One region of the Paenibacillus sp. TY11 genome, then DNA from elsewhere that is predicted to be linked to it. Evidence: riboswitches for the same ligand, from Rfam matches in the RefSeq annotation. Region 1 holds a riboswitch; each other region holds the start of a gene.

Region 1 (2,238 bases):
ATACATATAGGTGCCCACTGGCTTTACCAAGAGCAGCAATATGACGATCACAATTCCAATTTGCAGCAGCTCCATCCTCTATTCCTCCTTCAAAATGCTCCTGCGTTTGGAACAACAGACCTAATTCAGACCATCAATCGAGTGCACACGTTTGCGAAAACCCGCTACCTCTGATGCTTAATTCATGATCTGTTGTTCCCGCCTGCTTTATCCTATAGCTGACTAGAACTTTTCAGGGTTCAGGAGTGCGTAGATCAAATACACAAACACAATAGCTGTGAGCCCAAGCACAACGGTCATCCTCTTCGCCCTCCTTTAGAGGTCTGCACATCACACCAGCGCACAAACAGCAGTATCACTCCATAACTCACAGCCATCAAGAGCAGCATGTATATATCCATCATGTTCATACCCTCCGTATTGGTCCTCAGATCGTCATTCTTATTCCATCATAAAATCATAAACCAGCTATGTTATAAGTGCTTATCCGTTCAACAGGAAACCCACCTCTCCATTCAATGTGTAGATCACATGGTCCGCTCCCAATCCCCGATAAATTCCTTGTGGATTACAGCCGTGCGTAATAACATAGATCGATTCTGATGTTAGTGGCCGACATATTTGCAGGAAACGGCAAGTCAGATTCAAGCTGTTCTCGAACAAATACACACTACCAATTTCTTTTTTTGGAAAATTACATTTTCCCGTTTGCATCGTATTGATGCGCACAATGTGCTCCACACCCATTTTTTTGAGCTGTCGTTCCTCCTGGACGCTATTCGTGAGAACTGCAAACGCCAGTTTTTTGAACATGAGCAATTTCACAAAACTTCTGCCCGCTTCATTCGGTGCAGTGACAATAATTAACCGACCTTCCATCAGTAGCTCCTCTCCCGGTATAAAAGACAACAAAAAGAAGCCGAAGGAAAAAGGCTTTCCTCCGGCTTCTTACATATCCATGATAAAATAAACCATGGCTGCACACGGCGGTTTGTTGCCTCTCCCTGTACGCTTACGAGGTTAGCTGTCGGATTCGGACGTGAGAGTCGCCCTATTTCTGGCACTTGACCGGAAAATTCACCCCATGAGACACACGACTTCCAAAGCCGTACAGTCTCGATTGGTTCCCCCGCTTTTGCAACTGCAAAATTCAGCGCTATAGACAATTCGTTGTTGCTTCATTCATGTTAATTTGAAATTACGTCTTGAATCATACACCCGCGCAAGGAAGACTGTAAAGCTCAACTGCGGGGTTATAAATCGGCCTTTAGAGCATAGAAGATTAATAATAACGCTTACAATGCAATTATGCTTATCACAGCTCCTTCAATCTCTGTTTTTCATCCCTTTTTGAAAATGATAGGCATGTCAATATTGGCGTAGGGTAAGGCGTTGTTGTCCCTTTTTTGTAAAAAGGGAAGAAAATACGCTATATGTAACAGATAAATACCGATTGAACCCGCTTTTATGAGAAGAAACACCTCAATTCGCTCCATTTGCAGCGCGATTTACCGTTTTGAACAAAATACGATTTTACAGTGGCCGAACGCTTATTATAGCTATCCCAACTTGCAACCTCTTATTAAGTTGTTTAAAATTTAATTGTAGAATATCGAATAAGGAGGGATAACATGACCGTTTATGAATATGATGCACAAACCCTGCAAGGGAAACAAATTCCGTTATCCACATATGAAGGGAAAGTACTGCTTATCGTGAACACAGCCAGCAAATGTGGATTAACCCCCCAATACAAAGCGCTACAAGAGCTATATGACCAGTACCATGAACAGGGGCTCGAAATTTTGGGATTTCCCAGCAACCAGTTTGCCAAACAAGAGCCGGGTTCCAGCGAGGAGATTTCCGAGTTTTGCCAAGTCAATTATGGAGTTACCTTTCCGATGTTCGCCAAGACAGATGTCAATGGCGATCAAGCGCACCCCTTATTTCGCTACCTGACCCAAACAGCTCCGGGGGTATTAGGCTCCAAAGCGATCAAATGGAATTTCACTAAATTCTTAATTACACGCGAAGGTAACGTATTTAAGCGTTATGCGCCGCAAACCACTCCGGATAAGCTGGCAGGGGATATTGAGAAGCTTTTGCAGGAAAACTGACATTTTACTTTATCAAAGTCAACAAGCAGCCTGTCTTCCATACGATCGCTTCTGTTGCTGGAGGATATAACGAAAGTGCTTAACAAAAAAAGCATCCCTTCACGTAGAACGTGTCAGGATG
Region 2 (2,238 bases), on a different contig from region 1:
GGGGGGTAACGGACTGGAATAAAGATCCCAGCAGCTTACCACCCCAATCAAGCGAACCGAGAGTCTTCGGATTCGTAAACTCAAATACAAAAATCACGAGCGTGCCGACTACAATCATAGCGACCGTCATGCTGAGTACCACCTTGGTATGCAAGGACAGTCTCTTGCGCTTGCGATATTCTGCCAGGTCTGACATCACTACAAAGCCAATGCCGCCAGAAATAATCAGAAACATTGCGGTAAAATTAACAATCGGATCATATACATAACCTGTCAAGCTGCGAAATTCACCGAATAAATCAAAACCAGCATTGTTAAACATGGAGATGGCATGCCAGATTCCAAAATAAATCGCCCTGCCTACGGGCATATCAAAGGACCAGCGAACCGAGAATATCGTAGCGCATACGCCTTCAATAACCAGTGAGTACAGTAATACCTTACGGATTAACCCGACAATTCCCTCTACAGAAGTCTGATTCATCGCTTCCTGCAAAATGAGTCGCTCCCGCAAGGAAATACGACGCTTGAACACCAGTGCAATCAAGGTAGCCATGGTCATAAAGCCAAGACCGCCGATCTGGATCAGCGCAACGATGACAACTTGACCAAAAGTGGTAAAAAAGATGCCGGTATCCTTTACGACAAGCCCGGTTACACAGGTCGCAGAGGCGGCAGTAAACAAAGCGTCTATAAACCCAAGCGGCTTTCCTGTTGTATTGGAAATCGGCAGCATTAACAATAAACTACCTGTTAGAATGATAATGGCAAAGCCCACAACGAATATCTGCGGTGGAGAAAGCCGAAGCCAGCTTGCATTGGGATTCATCTATTCATCACTTCTCTCCTAATCCTTAAAACTATAAAAACAGTGATTTAATACGGTGTAAGCCCACTACGCGTTCCATTTGATCTTCCGATCGCTGTTACCGCCTTAAAAACACTCATTTTATCGTAAGGGTACCAAAGTAACTATAATTAGCATTCCCTGAATACAGGAAGAATGCATGTCAAGCACTATTCGGTCCCCCTGTGTTAATGGTGGGCAGCAGCGAAGGGGGCAGAATTGTTCTGAAAAAGCGAAGCGATCTAACTAATCCATACACTTTTATTCGCACAAAAAAAGACACCGGAAAACCGAGTGCCTGACTTGGTTCCTGCTCACAGCCTACGAGGTTAGCTGACGGATTCGGGCAGCACAGTATGCCCTATTTACACTTCCGGTCTAAGGACCGGCTGTAAAATTCACCCCAGTAACATGGTTCCCCCGTTTTCTCATAGAAATTCGGCTCAAATGTATATCATTACCTATTGTATTTCATAGGCATTGCCTCAAGATTATAATCCTTCTATATCTAGATCACAAAACCGATTTCGTCGAAAAAACGTGAAATTGGCTTTATTTTACGAATGGACGTCGTTTAATCACAGCTTATCTTATTTTATTGGAACTTTAAAGTGCTTTCACTCCATTTTCATGAATATCGCAGGTCTGTTGGCGGGAACCTGTGCAGTATGATATCTTTAATGGATGTTCTTATTTACAGATTAAGGAGGAAACTCATGAATCCTATCGGGAAACCGGTCGTGCTCACGGCCAACTTCAAAAAATTAGGCTTGCTGGGCGGGATTGGCCTGATTTGCTTTTTTATCTTTCAATTGCTTATTCCCTCGCTTAGCAATCCGAATCCGGAATCATTGATGAACGCAAAGGTCATCAGCAAACAAGAAGCGGTCATACACGCGTTGGACTTTGCCCGCTCCGAGCTGGGCTATACTGAATCACAGCCAGAAAAGCCCGTCGTGACCTATCAGGCCGAAACAGATTTGTACGGTTATTTATCCAGAGAAAAACTGCTTCAACAGTACGACCGTACATGGAAAAAAAGTTACCCTTACGAAACCTTTCGGGTCGATCTGCCTGAACCCTCTGCAAAGAGCAAACTGCAAATTCATGTGGATTTATCCACAGGGAAAGTCGTTAGCTTTAAACGGATCACCTCCAGCACCAATTACACACAGGCTGATATTTCTACGGATGAACAAGCACGTAACAGGCTTGTACGTGTGGCTGAGGACGGCATGACGCTCGAAGCCAAGGAGCAGGCGGCAGCAGTATGGGTCAAACGCTTTGGCTTCAAGCCGTCGGACTTAAAGCTCGCGACCACTGAAGGAGAAGGTGGATTAAAGTATACCGTGGACGATAAAAAAATCGGCGCCTCGGTACTTACACTGGCT
Region 3 (2,238 bases), on a different contig from region 1:
AGGCACTGTCCAAGCTCTGCCGGGTCTAATTCACTCTCTAAAAGCTAAGGGCTACAAATTTGTTACAGTCCCCCGGCTACTCCACACATCGGAACGGAAATAACAATACGTTTATGATTCAGCTACAAGCTAAATTAACGTAAAAAGGCTGTCTTACCAGCAGAAGTTTTCTGCTCGTCAAGACAGCCTTTTTTTACCGATAGGACTGATAAGAATCCGACCCAGTTATATGTTGTACGATACGGGCATTAAATTTACATAATATATATTATGTTTAATTAAACCATATATACGCAAATGCTATTTATTAATAACGTACAGTTTCACATTTTGAAAGCCAAAGTCGTTCACAAATGATTTGTTGCCAGGAATAAAGATATCAATCCGCTTTCCTGTAATGGCGCTGCCCTGATCGCGGGCGACGGCTACAAAAGAATGATCTGGCAGGCCGGGGTGGGAATAGCCCGTAACCAGCACTTTCGTTCCCATCGGAATGACGCTCGGGTCTACCGCAATCGTGCCTAGTTTAAGCGGATTGCCGTAGTAATCGACCGCGCCCCACTTGCCATTTTCATCAGCTGCGGCAGAATACGCTGTAGCTTTAACATCAACTACTTTACTGTAATTGAATGTTTTTCCCCATGCTTTAATCGTTGGCCCCTCATTCGCTGGTGCTGTCTCCGTAAGAAGCTGTGACTTCGAAGCCGAAGCCGCCTTCACACTTTTTTCGCCAGGCACCTTAATTTGTAGACCTGCATATATGTTGTTGGGGGCAATATTCGGGTTCGCCTTCGTTAGCTCGTTTACCGGTACTCCATAACGTTGAGCAAGCAAAAAGAAGGTATCACCCTCTTTGGCAGTATGAAGCGAAGCAGCATTTGCTACTCCAGCTGTCTGTGCCAGCCCTGCAATAGCTGCGGCAAGCACCGCAAATTTCATGGTTTTTCCAATATGTTTCAGATGTTTCAAAGATATGTACCTCCTCTGTTATGCCTACGAAGTTAGCTGTCGGATTCGGACTCAGGAGAAGCCCTATGCTTATGCAATTCACCCCTAGGCATATTCCACATCGTCTTATGACGTATCGGAATGACTGCCGTTGTTACGTCCCCCGCACTTCCCATGATTTGGGCCCAGCATTCAGCGTTTGTCATAACCCCATGCTGTCCCGGTAAGTTTTGGCTCACTGCATAATATCACAAATTTGTAACCTTATCTGCATGAAAATGTTGGGACCTTGAACATCATACTATACTTGTTACAATTTTGTCATCAAGAAAACGATATCTGTTACGAAAATATGGGGAAATGGTGACAAAAAAAGAAGAACCCTCCGTCATACGGGGGTCATCCCCATCGACCACGGAGGGCTTACTTTATAGCTCATAGAAGTACTTTCTTACAATACCTTGGCAAGAAAATCACGGGTGCGATCATGGCTTGGAGTACCAAAAACCTGCTCTGGTGTACCTTGCTCCACAATTTGACCGTTATCCATAAAGATGATCCGATCGCCTACCTCGCGGGCAAAGCCCATTTCATGCGTCACGATCACCATCGTCATGCCGCCTTCGGCGAGCTTCTTCATAACATCCAGAACCTCTCCAACCATTTCAGGGTCCAAAGCAGAAGTCGGCTCATCGAACAACATCACATGCGGCTGCATGGCCAAAGCACGCGCAATCGCAATACGTTGCTTTTGACCGCCGGATAACTGGTTCGGATAGGTATTTTTCTTATCCTCAAGCCCCACGGTACGCAGGAGCTCCAGCGCAATTTTTTCCGCTTCCTTTCCTGACTGTCTTCTAACCTGCGTTGGTGCAAGCGTCAGGTTCTGCAACACTGTTTTGTGCGGGAACAGATTAAAATGCTGGAACACCATTCCCATTTTCTCCCTAGTCGCATTAATATTATGACCACGGGCCGTAATCGACTCACCCTCAAACAAAATCTCCCCGTCCGTCGGCTGTTCCAACAGATTCATACAACGCAAAAACGTACTTTTCCCCGAACCGCTGGGGCCGATGATGACGACTACTTCACCTTTGGCGATGTCTATATCAATGCCTTTTAAAATTTCGTTCTTGCCGAACGATTTACGCAGTTGTTTAACGGTGATCACTGGCTCTCAACTTCCTTTCCCATAAACCCAGCAGCTTAGATAAGCTGAATGTCATTACAAAATAAATAGCGGCGGCGATTACGAACGGACTCAATCCTTCGTAAGTAATATTTTTA

The links. Region 1 has a riboswitch for cyclic di-AMP ahead of AC6EJC_RS04285 (hypothetical protein). Riboswitches for the same ligand answer to the same signal wherever they lie in the genome.
Region 2: another riboswitch for cyclic di-AMP. It lies ahead of AC6EJC_RS06870 (TrkH family potassium uptake protein); the one in region 1 lies ahead of AC6EJC_RS04285 (hypothetical protein).
Region 3: another riboswitch for cyclic di-AMP. It lies ahead of AC6EJC_RS08255 (3D domain-containing protein); the one in region 1 lies ahead of AC6EJC_RS04285 (hypothetical protein).

The regions. Positions count from the first base shown of each region.
Region 1 covers NZ_JCBAIQ010000003.1:21,594-23,831, forward strand. The annotation lists gene kdpA (potassium-transporting ATPase subunit KdpA) at 1-75, opposite strand, end outside; gene kdpF (K(+)-transporting ATPase subunit F) at 223-300, opposite strand; gene AC6EJC_RS04285 (hypothetical protein) at 484-879, opposite strand; cyclic di-AMP (ydaO/yuaA leader) riboswitch at 994-1,166, opposite strand; gene AC6EJC_RS04290 (glutathione peroxidase) at 1,632-2,117, shown strand.
Region 2 covers NZ_JCBAIQ010000005.1:114,913-117,150, reverse strand. The annotation lists gene AC6EJC_RS06870 (TrkH family potassium uptake protein) at 1-829, opposite strand, end outside; cyclic di-AMP (ydaO/yuaA leader) riboswitch at 1,151-1,301, opposite strand; gene AC6EJC_RS06865 (CPBP family intramembrane glutamic endopeptidase) at 1,564-2,238, shown strand, end outside.
Region 3 covers NZ_JCBAIQ010000006.1:136,844-139,081, reverse strand. The annotation lists gene AC6EJC_RS08260 (polysaccharide deacetylase family protein) at 1-103, shown strand, start outside; gene AC6EJC_RS08255 (3D domain-containing protein) at 301-969, opposite strand; cyclic di-AMP (ydaO/yuaA leader) riboswitch at 976-1,144, opposite strand; gene AC6EJC_RS08250 (amino acid ABC transporter ATP-binding protein) at 1,400-2,122, opposite strand; gene AC6EJC_RS08245 (ABC transporter substrate-binding protein/permease) at 2,109-2,238, opposite strand, start outside.